DNA from 4 places in the Kitasatospora sp. NBC_01302 genome. Region 3 is predicted to be linked to each of the others. Evidence: riboswitches for the same ligand, from Rfam matches in the RefSeq annotation. Region 3 holds a riboswitch; each other region holds the start of a gene.

Region 1 (3,062 bases), 2.7 Mb from region 3:
TGCTGGCCGCCGCCGCGGTCTGCCGCATCGCCGGGCCGCTCACTCGCGAGGCCCGCCCCGCACTGCCGCGCCGGCTGCTCAGCTGGGTGCTGGTCGCCGCCGCGGTCGCCGGACTCGGCTGGACGGCCTGGCCCGGGATCCGGGCGACCCATCAGGACCTTGCGGGCGAGCCGGACTACGACCAGCTCACCCGGATCATGCTGCACGACCAGCAGCCCGGCGACGGCATCGTCTACAGCGGGATCCTGCAGGAGCGGATGTCGATGGCCTACGAGCTGCGCGACGTCAGGACCGCCCCGAAGGATATCCTGCTGCAGAAGTCGGCCGCCGTCACCGGCCTCTACTCGGCCCAGGAGTGCGACGACCCGGACGCCTGCGCGGCCAACACCAACCGGATCTGGCTGGTGTCCACCGGCACCGGAGCCGACCCGCTGGCCGCGCTCCCGCCGCAGACCGCCGAGGTGCTCCGCAGCCAGTTCCAGGCCACCCGGACCGACGCCCTCCCCTGGGTCAAGCTGGTCCTGCTGAGCCGGGTCCACCCCTCCCGCCGGGCCTCGGTGGCGGACGACCTCGGCGACCACAACGTGCAGATGGCGCCTGGCACCAGCTGACATTGCGGCCATCTGGTGTCGGTTTCACCACTCCACGCGACACTACATATGGGGTTGCTCGAAGCGGCTACCACTACATGTATGCTCACTCTCGCTGTCGACGCAGGGGAATCCGGTGGAAGTCCGGGACTGCCCCGCAACGGTGAGCGGCTGCGCCCACGGGTGCCCGCGAGTCCGGTTACCTGCCGACGGTGTGCCACCGGGCTTCCCCGCAGACGCCTTCATGCACAGCTGTACCGTCCGGCCTCGCGGGCAGGCCAGGGTGGATGACGCGCGCCGGAAAGTTTCGGCGTGCTGTTCTGCCCTGCCGCGCGCGCGGGCCACGGACTCCGCCAGTCCGCCGCCGCCACAGGAGAGAGCGCCTTGACCGTCGTTGACTCAGTTACCCTGCCCTCACAGGGTTCTTCCCCCAGCCTCCGGCCTGGCGGTGCCTCCAACGACGCCCAGACCGACCCCGGGGCCGCGCTGCTTCGGCTGCTCACCGACCGAAGCACCGACCTCCCCCAGGTGGACCCCGGCCACGTCGCCGCCGCCGCGCTGCGCGGCCGTCACGCCGGTTCGGACTTCGCCGAACTGCGCGGGCTGGCCGTGGACGCCGCAGCCTCGATGATCGCCGAGGACCCCCAGTACTCGAAGCTGGCCGCCCGCCTGCTCGCCCAGGAGATCGCCGACGAGGCGATCGGCCAGGGCGCCCTGTCCTTCGCCGCCTCGATCGCGGTGGGCCACACCGAGGGCCTGATCGGCGACAGCACCGCCGCCTTCGTGGCCAAGCACGCCGAGGCCCTGGACGCGCTGATCGACACCCGCGGCGACGACCGGTTCGAGTACTTCGGCCTGCGCACCGTGCAGTCCCGCTACCTGCTGCGCCACCCGATCACCCGCAAGGTGATCGAGACCCCGCAGCACTTCCTGCTCCGCGTCGCCTGCGGCCTGGCGGTCGGCGACGACGAGCAGTCGGTGCGCGAGGTGGCCGAGCTCTACGCCCTGATGAGCGCGCTCTCCTACCTGCCCTCCTCGCCCACCCTGTTCAACTCCGGCACCCGTCACCCGCAGATGTCCAGCTGCTACCTGCTGGACTCGCCGCTGGACAACCTGGACTCGATCTACTCCCGGTACGCCCAGATCGCCCGGCTGTCCAAGCACGCCGGCGGCATCGGCCTGTCCTACTCCCGGATCCGCTCGCGCGGCAGCCTGATCCGCGGCACCAACGGCAAGTCCAACGGCATCGTGCCGTTCCTGCGCACCCTGGACTCCTCGGTCGCCGCCGTCAACCAGGGCGGCCGTCGCAAGGGCGCGGCCTGCGTGTACCTGGAGACCTGGCACGCGGACATCGAGGAGTTCCTGGAGCTGCGGGACAACACCGGTGAGGAGGCCCGCCGCACCCACAACCTCAACCTGGCGCACTGGATCCCGGACGAGTTCATGCGCCGGGTCAACGCCAACGCCGACTGGTCGCTCTTCTCCCCCGCCGACGTCCCCGAGCTGGTCGACCTGTGGGGCGCGGAGTTCGACGAGGCGTACCTGAAGGCCGAGGCCCAGGGCAAGGCCGTGCGGACCATCCCGGCCCAGACCCTGTACGCCCGGATGATGCGCACCCTGGCGCAGACCGGCAACGGCTGGATGACCTTCAAGGACGCCTCCAACCGGGCGGCCAACCAGACCGCGCTGCCCGGCCGCACGGTGCACTCCTCCAACCTGTGCACCGAGATCCTGGAGGTCACCGACGACTCCGAGACCGCGGTCTGCAACCTGGGCTCGGTCAACCTCGGTGCCCACGTGGCCGACGGCGCCACCGCCGGCGACCTGCTGAACGCGATGGACTGGGCGCGCCTGGACGCCACCGTGCGCACCGCGGTGACCTTCCTGGACCGCGTGGTGGACATCAACTTCTACCCGACCACCGAGGCCGGCGCCTCCAACTCGCGCTGGCGCCCGGTGGGCCTGGGCGTGATGGGCCTGCAGGACGTCTTCTTCAAGCTGCACCTGGACTTCGACTCCGCCGAGGCCAAGCAGCTCTCCACGCTGATCGCCGAGCGCATCATGCTCACCGCCTACGAGCGCTCCAGCGAGCTGGCCGAGAGCTTCGGGCAGCACCCGGCCTACGCCGAGACCCGCGCCGCCCGCGGCGAGCTGCACATCGACCACTTCGCCACGGCGCCGCACTGGCAGGACCGCTGGGACGCGCTGCGCGCGAAGATCGCCGCCACCGGCCTGCGCAACTCGCTGCTGCTGGCGATCGCCCCGACCGCCACCATCGCCTCGATCGCGGGCGTGTACGAGTGCATCGAGCCGCAGGTCTCCAACCTCTTCAAGCGCGAGACCCTCTCCGGCGAGTTCCTCCAGGTCAACCCCTACCTGGTGCGCGAGCTCAAGGAGTTGGGCGTCTGGGACCAGCAGACCCGCGACGCGCTGCGCGACGCCAACGGCTCGGTCCAGGAGCTGGGCTGGCTG
Region 2 (3,062 bases), 530 kb from region 3:
GTCGGGGTGGCCGCCGCCAAGGGCTACGCCTTCTCGCTGGGCGTGCCGCTGTACGGGGTGCACCACCTGGCGGGGCACGTGGCCGCCGCGACGCTGGACGGCGGGCCGCTGCCCGACCCGTGCGTGGTGCTGATCGTCTCCGGCGGCCACACCTCGCTGCTGCTGGTGCGCGACCTGGCCAAGGACCCGATCGTGCACCTCGGCGACACCCTGGACGACGCGGCCGGCGAGTGCTTCGACAAGGTGGCCCGGATCCTGGGCCTGCCCTACCCGGGCGGCCCGGCGATCGACCGCGCGGCCAAGGCGGGCGACCGGTCCGCCGTCCGCTTCCCGCGCCCGCTCAGCGGCCGGGCGGACCCGCCCTACGCCTTCTCCTTCTCCGGTCTCAAGACCGCCGCCGCCCGCTGGGTGGAGGCGCAGCGCGCGGGCGGGGCCGAGCCGCGGGTCGCCGACGCCGCCGCCGCGCTGCAGGAGGCGATCGCCGACACGCTGACCCGCAAGGCGGTGCGCGCCTGCCGCGACCACGCGATCGGCACCCTGGTGCTGGTCGGCGGGGTGGCCGCCAACTCGCGGGTCCGTGCGCTGGCCGAACGGCGCTGCGCGGCGGCGGGCATCGCGCTGCGGGTGCCGCCGGTGGGCCTGTGCACCGACAACGGCGCGATGGTCGCCGCCGTCGGCGACCTGCTGGTGCGGGCCGGGGCCGAACCCGCCCCCGCGGAGCTCTCGATCGACCCCTCGGCCCCGCTGGAGTTCGCGCGGCTGACCCCGACGGCACGGGAGCCGCAGCTCACCGGGTGAGGTGCGTCGCAGTCGGCCGGGCTTGTCGACATGACGACCCAGCACCTACGGTGTTGATCGCCGTGGTGTTCGGGAAGACCGGTGACGGACCCTCAACAGGGGTTCCAGACCGGAGCGGCCCTCGCCACTGTGATCGGGAAGTGTCCGCGTCGCGCCCGTCCACGACGGGCCGCCACCGGGCGCCGCAAGGCGCCCGGGAAGGCGAGCCGCGGACACGTTCGACCCGTCAGCCAGGAGACCGGCCACGGCACCTTACGAGAACTGTCCACGAGGTGCTGGAGAGGCGTTCCCTGCCATGAGTCTGCCCGAAAACCCCGTCATACCCGCCCCGGCCACGACAGCCCCGGCGACCACCACTCCCCCGCGCTGGCAGCGCGCCGACACGATCCGCACCTCCGGGCTGCTGGCGGTCATCGTGGCCATGCACGTGGTGGGCTTCGCCGTCCTGCTGGGCATGGTCGCCCCGCACCACTACCAGGTCGGCGGCCAGGTCTTCGGCCTCGGTCTGGGCGTCACCGCCTACACCCTCGGCATGCGGCACGCCTTCGACGCCGACCACATCGCCGCCATCGACAACACCACCCGCAAGCTGATGGCCGACGGCCAGCGCCCGGTCTCGGTCGGCTTCTGGTTCGCCATCGGCCACTCCTCCATCGTGATGGCGATGGCGGCGCTGATCGCGATGGGCGCCAAGATCGCGGGCACCCTGGTGGACGACAAGTCGGACGCCCATGTGACGCTCGGCGTGATCGGCACCAGCGTCTCCGGCAGCTTCCTCTACCTGATCGCCGCGCTCAACCTGGTCGCCCTCGTCGGCATCTACCGGGTCTTCAGGGCGATGCGGGCGGGCCAGTTCGACGAGCACGAGCTGGAGAAGCACCTGGCCAACCGCGGCTTCATGAACCGGATCCTGGGCCGGCTGACCAAGTCCATCAGCCGCCCCTGGCAGATGTACCCGGTCGGTGTGCTCTTCGGACTCGGCTTCGACACCGCCACCGAGGTGGCGCTGATGGTGATGGCGGGCTCCGGCGCCGCCGCTGGGCTGCCCTGGTACGCGATCCTGCTGCTGCCGCTGCTCTTCGCCTCGGGCATGAGCCTGTTCGACACCCTCGACGGCACCTTCATGAACTTCGCCTACCACTGGGCGTTCTCCAACCCGGTCCGCAAGGTGTACTACAACCTCACCATCACCGGGCTCTCGATCGCGGTGGCCTTCTTCATCGGCACCATCGAACTGGTCGGCGTGCTGCACGACCAGCTGGACCTCACCGACCCGGTCAGCGGCTGGATCTCCGGGATCGACCTCAACAACGTCGGCTTCGTGATCGTCGGCCTGTTCGTGGTGGTCTGGGCCTGCGCGCTGGGGTACTGGAAGTTCGCGGGGGTGGAGAAGCGCTGGGGCGGGGCCCCGGCCGCTGACTGAGCCTCACGGCCCTCCCGCCGCCGCCGTCCACCGACTCGGGTGTACGGTCGACCGGACGGCCCCGGGTGACCTCGGGGGACCGAGGAGCCAGGCGGGGGCCGGGCGGGAGGAACGATGCGGCGGCGCCATCTCCAGCGGCCGGAGCGTCAACGGCCGTGCCCGCGGTGGACGGTGGCGGCCGTCCTGTCGCTCGCGCTGCTGCTGACACCGCTGCTGGCCGGCTGCGGCGGCGGCTCGCACCCGCGGCCGACGCCGCCCACCCCGCCCGCGCCGACCCGCCCGGTCACCGGAATCGCCTACGGTGACCGGCTGGTCTGGATGTCGGACGCCGACCTGGCCGCCGCGCTCGACACCGCCGTGCAGGTCGGCGCCACCCTGGTGCGCGCCGACCTGTCCTGGGACGACATCCAGCACAACGGTCCGGGCGACTACGCCTGGCACCTGTTCGACCGGGTGGTCGCGGCGGCCGACGCACGCGGCCTGAGCGTGCTGCCGGTACTCACCGCCACCCCGCCGTGGGCCCGGTCGCCCGGCTGCACGGAACCGGCCTGCGGGCCGCACGACGCCGCCCGGTTCGCCGCCTTCGCCGCGGCCGCCGCCCAGCGCTACGCGCCGCGCGGAGTGCACGACTGGGAGCTGTGGAACGAACCCAACCTGACCACCTTCTGGGCGCCGGCGGCCGACCCGGCCGGCTACGCCGCCACCGTGAAGGCGGGCGCCGCCGCGCTGCACCACGCCGACCCGCACGCCTTCGTGGTGCTCGGCGGCCTGGCCCCCACCGACAGCGGGCACGGCGACCTGGCGCCGACCGCCTTCCTGGCCGAGGTGGCCCAACAGGGCG
Region 3 (3,062 bases):
GGTGGCCCGGGTGCCGGGCAGCACCACGAGGTCGGCGTCGGCCAGCTCCTCGGGGCGGGTGGCCCAGCGCACCAGCACCCCGGGTTCCTGGGCCAGCGCGTCCAGGTCGGTGAAGTTGGACAGCCGGGGGAAGCGCGGCACGGCCACCCGCAGCACGTCCGCGCCGTACGGGCCGACCGCCTCCGTGTGCGCCACCGCGGTGGACAGGTCCAGCGAGTCCTCGGCGTCCAGCCACAGGCCCGCCAGCATCGGCAGGGTGCCGAGCACCGGACGGCCGGTCAGCTCGTGCAGCATGTCCAGGCCGGGCTTCAGCAGCCGGGCGTCGCCGCGGAACTTGTTCACCAGCCAGCCCGCCACCAGGCGCTGGTCCTCGGCCGAGAGCAGCGCCAGGGTGCCGAACATCGCGGCGAACACCCCGCCGCGGTCGATGTCGCCGACCACCACCACCGGCAGCTCGGCGGCCCTGGCCAGGCCCATGTTGGCGATGTCGCCGGCGCGCAGGTTGATCTCGGCGGGTGAGCCCGCGCCCTCGCAGATCACCACGTCGAAGCGGCGGCGCAGGTCCGCCAGGCACTCCAGCGAGCGCTCCAGCAGATAGGGCTTGCGGTCCCGGTAGTCGAGCGCGCCGACCTCGCCGACCGGGCGGCCGAGCAGCACCACCTGGCTGCGCCCGTCGGCGCCCGGCTTGAGCAGCACCGGGTTCATCGCCGCCTCCGGCTCGACCCGGGCCGCCTGGGCCTGCATCACCTGGGCGCGCCCGATCTCGGCGCCGTCCAGGGTGACCATCGAGTTGAGCGACATGTTCTGCGCCTTGAACGGGGCCACCTTGACGCCCCGGCGCACCAGCCAGCGGCAGATCCCGGCGGTCACCACGCTCTTGCCGGCATCCGAGGTGGTGCCGGCCACCAGCAGTGCGTTGCTCATATCCGCTCCTTGTGGGTCAGCGTCCGCACGGCCAGGCGCAGCGCCACCGTGGTCCCCAGCGCCAGCAGCCCGACCCGGCGCGAGAGCCGGCAGGCCCGCTCGATGTCCGCCACCGCGACCGGGCGCAGTTCGGCGCCGAGCACCGGCCGGTGCTCCACCTTGGCGCCGTAGTGCAGCGTGCCGCCCAGGCGTACGCCCAGCGCGCCCGCGAAGGCCGATTCGGCCTGCCCGGCGTTCGGGCTCGGGTGCGCGCCGCCGTCGCGCCGCCAGACGCGCCAGGCGGTGTCCCGGCGCTCCGCCGCGGCCACCGTGAGCAGCGCGGTCAGCCGGGCGCCGGGCCAGCCGGCCACGTCGTCCAGCCGGGCCGCGGCCCAGCCGAACCGGCGGTAGCGCGCCGACTTGTGACCCACCATCGCGTCCAGCGTGTTGACGGCCCGGAACGCGAGCAGCCCGGGGGCGCCCGCGACCGCGCCCCAGACCAGGGCGTTGACCACGGCGTCGGCGGTGTTCTCGGCCACCGACTCGACCACGGCGCGGGCCAGCTGCTGCTCGTCCAGCGCGCTCGGGTCGCGCCCGCACAGGTGCGGCAGGCGCCGGCGGGCGGCTGCCAGATCACCGGCGGTCAGCGCGGCGCCGACGGTACGGGCCTCGCGGGCGAGCGAACTGCCGCCGAGCACGGTCCAGGTGGCGGCGGCGGTCAGCGCGGCGGCGCCCGCCCGGTGCCGGCCGGCCAGCTGCTGCACGCCCGCCGCGCCCGCCGCCACCGCGGTGACGCAGAGCGCGGTGTGCAGCGCCCCCGCCCCGCGGTGGTCGCGCCAGAGCGCGCGTTCCAGCCGTCCGGCCGCCCGGCCGAAGGCGGCCACCGGGTGGCCGCGGCGCGGGTCGCCGAACCGGGCGTCGGCGGCGTAGCCGGCCAGGGCGCCGAGGGCGTACGGCAGCGCGCGGTGGGAAACCCCCGCCATCTGTTGCGTGTCCTCACTCAGGGTCCGCGCCCTGGATCGACGAAACGGGGGCGAGAGTCTCCTGGCTCCCGGGTGGTGACGCACCCCCGGGCCTTCCAACGGCCCTGTGGCGGACCGCCGTGACCGTTCGTCGGGCGTGCTCCCCGGTGACAGTGGCGGGACCGCGCCGGATTCGCACCGGCTTCCTCTCCATGCCTCCGATTGGCCCAAGGATCCCATCACGCGCGCGAAGCGGGAGTCAACCAGGTCACCGGCCGAGTCGGTCACACCACCGGGGCGCCCGGGCCGGTGCCGGACCAGCGGCGGGGGCGCCGGCCGGCGCCCCCGCCGCTGGCCGATCGTCCAACGGCGGTCGGCGGGCCGCCGACCGGCTTCGTGCGTTCCGCGGGTGGGGGCGCCGCGACCCCGACTCTAGCGTCGGCCCATGCGAAGAAGCAGGCCACCGGCCCCCACCCCGGTCCCGTTCTCCCCGCGGGCCGCCCGCGCCCACCGCGAGAGCCTCGGCCTGACACCCGAACAGGTGGTGCGCGCGATGTCCGCGCACGGCGTGCGCCTGCTCGCGCCCCACCTGACCGCCTGGGAGAGCGGCGAGCTGCGCCCCACCGAGCGGGAGTTCATCGCGCTGGCCCGGGCCCTGTGGTGCCCGGCGGCCGAGCTGATGGGCGCACCGCCCGCCTCGCTGCGCGACTTCCGGGTGGCCCGGGAGCTGACCGTGGAGCAGGCCGCGGCCCGGATCGGGATGGGCCCGGACGCCTACCTCGGCGCCGAGCGCACCGGGCGCTGGAGCGGAACCCCGGAGCAGAGCGCCGCGCTGGTCGAGGTGCTCGGCCTGACCCTGCGGGACCTGGTGCTGCGGGTGTGCGGCGCGGGCGAGGCGCTCGACCAGCGGCTGCGGAGTTGCGTCGAGGGGCGCTGGCAGGCCCAGCTGCCGGCGGTGGCGGCGCTGGTGCCGGTGCCGCGGCCGAGCCTGGCCGCGGTGCTGGCCGCGCTCCCGGGCGAGTACCAGGTGGCCTCGCACTGGGGCGCCGGCTCCTGGGGCACCCCGGCGCCCGCCGCAAAGGGCCCGCGGTCCGCGGAGCCGGCGGTGCCGCGGCTCGACCGCTTCTGGGCGCTGCTGGCCCGCCAGGACACCGGTGGGATCCCGGTCTGACCTGCCGCCGGGGTGCTCCGCGGCTC
Region 4 (3,062 bases), 2.5 Mb from region 3:
CGCCCTCGATCGGTCACCCCGACACCATCCGTGACCGCGGCAACCTCTACCTGGCGATGGTGGCCTGCTCGGTGCTCTTCCTGGTGCTCGCGGTCGTTCTCGGCAAGCGCCTCCAGGCCCGGTTCGGCAACTGGAACGCCACCCTGCTGGCGGCCGGCGCCTACGTCGTGGTGATCGGCACGATCATGGCCGTCCTCCCGTCGCTCGGCGAACTGGCCGACAATGTGCAGGAGTTCGGTCACCATGCGACCGAGACCCCGCTGCCGCTGACCGACCCGCAGGGCGCCATCGTCTACCCGGGCTTCCCGGCGGACACCCTCTTCGACTTCCGCTTCCTGTCCGTGGCCGCCCAGCTCCTGCTGTGGGCCACCCTCGGACTGGTCTTCGGACCGATGGCCGAGCGGCTGCTCGACCCCGAGGCGCGCAAGGCCGCTGCGGGTGCGGGTGCGGGTGCGGGTGCGGGTGATGGGGCCGGGACCGCGCCGGTCGTCGCCGCATGACCCGGCAGCTCCCCGGGGCCGCGATGCCGCAACGGCTCGCGGCCTTCGGGCCGTTCTTCGCCATCGACTGCCACGACGACGGACCGGTCCTGCCGCCGTGGCGGCCGATGGCCGAACTGCTCGACGATACAGCCGTGTTGCGGGAGCGCGTGGCCGGCGTCCGCACCTACCTGGCGGCGGCCGGCGGTCAGCCGCTGGAAGCGGTGGAGGAGCGGGTGGCCGCCTCGGTGACCCACCTCGGCCTGGCCGCCAGACTCGTCTCGCCGGCCTTCGCCGTCGCCGTCCTCGACGGGGCGGTGCTCCGGCACGGCCTGCGCGAGGCCCGCTGGCAGCCGGTGCCCGGCGGCATGTTCCCGCTCTCGTTGCCGCAGCAGGTCCTTGAACCCGTCGCCGACCGGGTCGAACTCGCCGACCGGTTGGGCGCGGACCTGCTCGACGGCCCGGTCCGGGAGTTGAGCGAGGCGCTCGGCGCCGGGTTCGGCGTCTCGGCGCGGATCCTGCACGGCAACGTGGCCTCCGCCGTCAACGGCGCCGCCGCGGCCATCGCCCGCTCGGCCCCTCAACTGGCGCCGGGCGCGCGCGAACTGGTCGCTCAGCTGCTCGCCCGTGCGCCCCTGCAGGGCGCGGGCACCGCGGCCGACGACGGCACCGGGTTCCGCCGCCGCAGCTGCTGCCTGATCTACCGGGCCGCCCCCGACCACGCGGGCGCCCTGTGCGGGGACTGCGTCCTCACCGCACCCCCGGGCCACCGGGGATAGCAAGAGAGTGCCTTGCCGAGACACGATATGACGATCCGTCGGACTGCGACGGCCCGCGAAGCCGTCCGGCGCAGAGTTTCCCGGGTCTTGACCTGTGTGGACTTGAGTCCGGTGGGAGCGGCTCACTAGCCTGGCAAGGTTGCAGCCGCCTGCTGTGACGGTGTGCCAGCAGCGAAGTCCGGTGTGAACCCGGCACTGTCCCGCAACGGTGATGTCCCCCTCGGGGGGCGAGTCCGGTCGCCTGCTGCCGTGCCACGGATTCCCGCCTCGACGGAAGGACGGCCCGCCCGGCCCGCCGTGGCCGACTCGGGTGTGCCGCCCTGTCCGCGAGCATCCCGAGGAGGATGCCTTGCCCGCTCCGGCAACCCGGTTCAGAACGATGCGCGACGCGCTGCAGCCCTCCGAGTGGGGACGCCTGAGCCTGATGGCCCTGGTGATCCTGGCCCTCAACGGCCTCGGCTGGGGCATCTTCGTGTTCGCGGTCCTGCCGCACCACTTCCACTACGACGGGCTCGGCATCGGGATGGGCGTCGCGTTCACCGCGTGGACGCTGGGTGCCCGCCATGCCTTCGACGCCGACCACATCTCCGCGATCGACAACGTCACCCGCAAGTTCATGGCGGAGGAGAAGCGCCCGCTGGGCACCGGCTTCTTCTTCGCGCTGGGCCACTCCACCATCATCTGCGTGGTGGGCATCGGCCTGACCATCGCCGCCAAGGCCGTCTTCGGCGCGGTGGTCGACCCGAACTCCAGCTACGAGACCGTCGGCGGCGTCATCGGCACGGTCACCTCGGCGAGCTTCCTCTACCTCATCGCGCTGCTCAACCTCGTCGTGCTGGCGGGCATCGCCAAGGTGTTCCGGGCCATGCGGCGCGGCACCTTCGACGAGGCCGAGCTCGAACGCCAGCTCCAGGCACGCGGGTTGATGTACCGCTTCTTCGGCCGCTTCATGCGCACGATCAAGCACACCTGGCAGATGTTCTTCGTCGGCCTGATCTTCGGCATCGGCTTCGACACCGCCACCGAGGTCGTGCTGCTCGCCGCGACGGCCTACGCCGCCACCTCCGGCCTGCCGTTCTACGCCGTCCTCGCGCTGCCGCTGCTCTTCGCCGGCGGCATGACGCTGTTCGACACCCTGGACGGCTGCTTCATGAACTTCGCCTACGGCTGGGCCTTCGCCAACCCCGTCCGCAAGGTCTACTACAACCTGGTCATCACCGGCCTGTCGATCGCCGCGGCCTTCCTGATCGGCACCATCGAGCTGCTCGGCGTGCTCACCTCCGAGCTGCACCTCAAGGGCGCCTTCTGGGACTTCATGGCGAACTTCGACATCAACAAGGCGGGCTTCGCGATCGCCGCACTGTTCGCGCTGACCTGGATCGTCGCGCTGGTCTACTGGCGCTACGGCAAGGTCGAGGCCCGTTGGAGCACCCCGGCCGGTACACCGTCAGTGGACGCCAAGGAACTGGCCTGACGGGCGCTCGCAGCAGTCAGGTGAGCGCAGGAAGCTCCACCCGCCCTCGCCCCGGGCGCATGGGCGCGTAGGGGAGTGGGGGAATGCCACAATGCCCGGAGTGGATAACCACTCCGGGCATTCAGCGCTGGTGGGCCTAACAGGACTTGAACCTGTGGCCTCTTCCTTATCAGGGAAGCGCTCTAACCGTCTGAGCTATAGGCCCGTGCCGCACGGAAACTTTAGCTGATCAGCTGCTGAACTCAAAAACCCGTTTCCTCGATGGTGGGGCCAGGGGCCAGGCCAATGCGCAGATCGCGCAGCGGATGTACCTCGCCGAAGGGGCCTGGC

Evidence for each region. A riboswitch is a leader RNA that binds a small molecule or an ion and turns the genes downstream of it on or off. The one in region 3 is predicted to bind cobalamin.
Region 1: linked by a shared signal. The riboswitch ahead of OG294_RS25510 (ribonucleoside-diphosphate reductase subunit alpha) and the one ahead of OG294_RS12710 (cobalamin biosynthesis protein) in region 3 are both predicted to bind cobalamin.
Region 2: linked by a shared signal. The riboswitch ahead of OG294_RS10775 (HoxN/HupN/NixA family nickel/cobalt transporter) and the one ahead of OG294_RS12710 (cobalamin biosynthesis protein) in region 3 are both predicted to bind cobalamin.
Region 4: linked by a shared signal. The riboswitch ahead of OG294_RS02810 (HoxN/HupN/NixA family nickel/cobalt transporter) and the one ahead of OG294_RS12710 (cobalamin biosynthesis protein) in region 3 are both predicted to bind cobalamin.

What each region holds. Positions count from the first base shown of each region.
Region 1 is NZ_CP108404.1:5,808,533-5,811,594, reverse strand. It holds gene OG294_RS25515 (glycosyltransferase family 39 protein) at 1-611, shown strand, start outside; cobalamin riboswitch at 687-815, shown strand; gene OG294_RS25510 (ribonucleoside-diphosphate reductase subunit alpha) at 1,077-3,062, shown strand, end outside.
Region 2 is NZ_CP108404.1:2,560,123-2,563,184, forward strand. It holds gene tsaD (tRNA (adenosine(37)-N6)-threonylcarbamoyltransferase complex transferase subunit TsaD) at 1-798, shown strand, start outside; cobalamin riboswitch at 845-1,059, shown strand; gene OG294_RS10775 (HoxN/HupN/NixA family nickel/cobalt transporter) at 1,094-2,221, shown strand; partial or broken gene OG294_RS10780 (cellulase family glycosylhydrolase) at 2,540-3,062, shown strand, end outside.
Region 3 is NZ_CP108404.1:3,090,979-3,094,040, reverse strand. It holds gene OG294_RS12715 (cobyric acid synthase) at 1-924, opposite strand, end outside; gene OG294_RS12710 (cobalamin biosynthesis protein) at 921-1,886, opposite strand; cobalamin riboswitch at 1,919-2,100, opposite strand; gene OG294_RS12705 (XRE family transcriptional regulator) at 2,311-3,036, shown strand; gene OG294_RS12700 (hypothetical protein) at 3,061-3,062, opposite strand, start outside.
Region 4 is NZ_CP108404.1:583,438-586,499, reverse strand. It holds gene OG294_RS02820 (CbtA family protein) at 1-500, shown strand, start outside; gene OG294_RS02815 ((2Fe-2S)-binding protein) at 497-1,258, shown strand; cobalamin riboswitch at 1,381-1,521, shown strand; gene OG294_RS02810 (HoxN/HupN/NixA family nickel/cobalt transporter) at 1,608-2,732, shown strand; tRNA gene OG294_RS02805 (tRNA-Ile) at 2,861-2,937, opposite strand.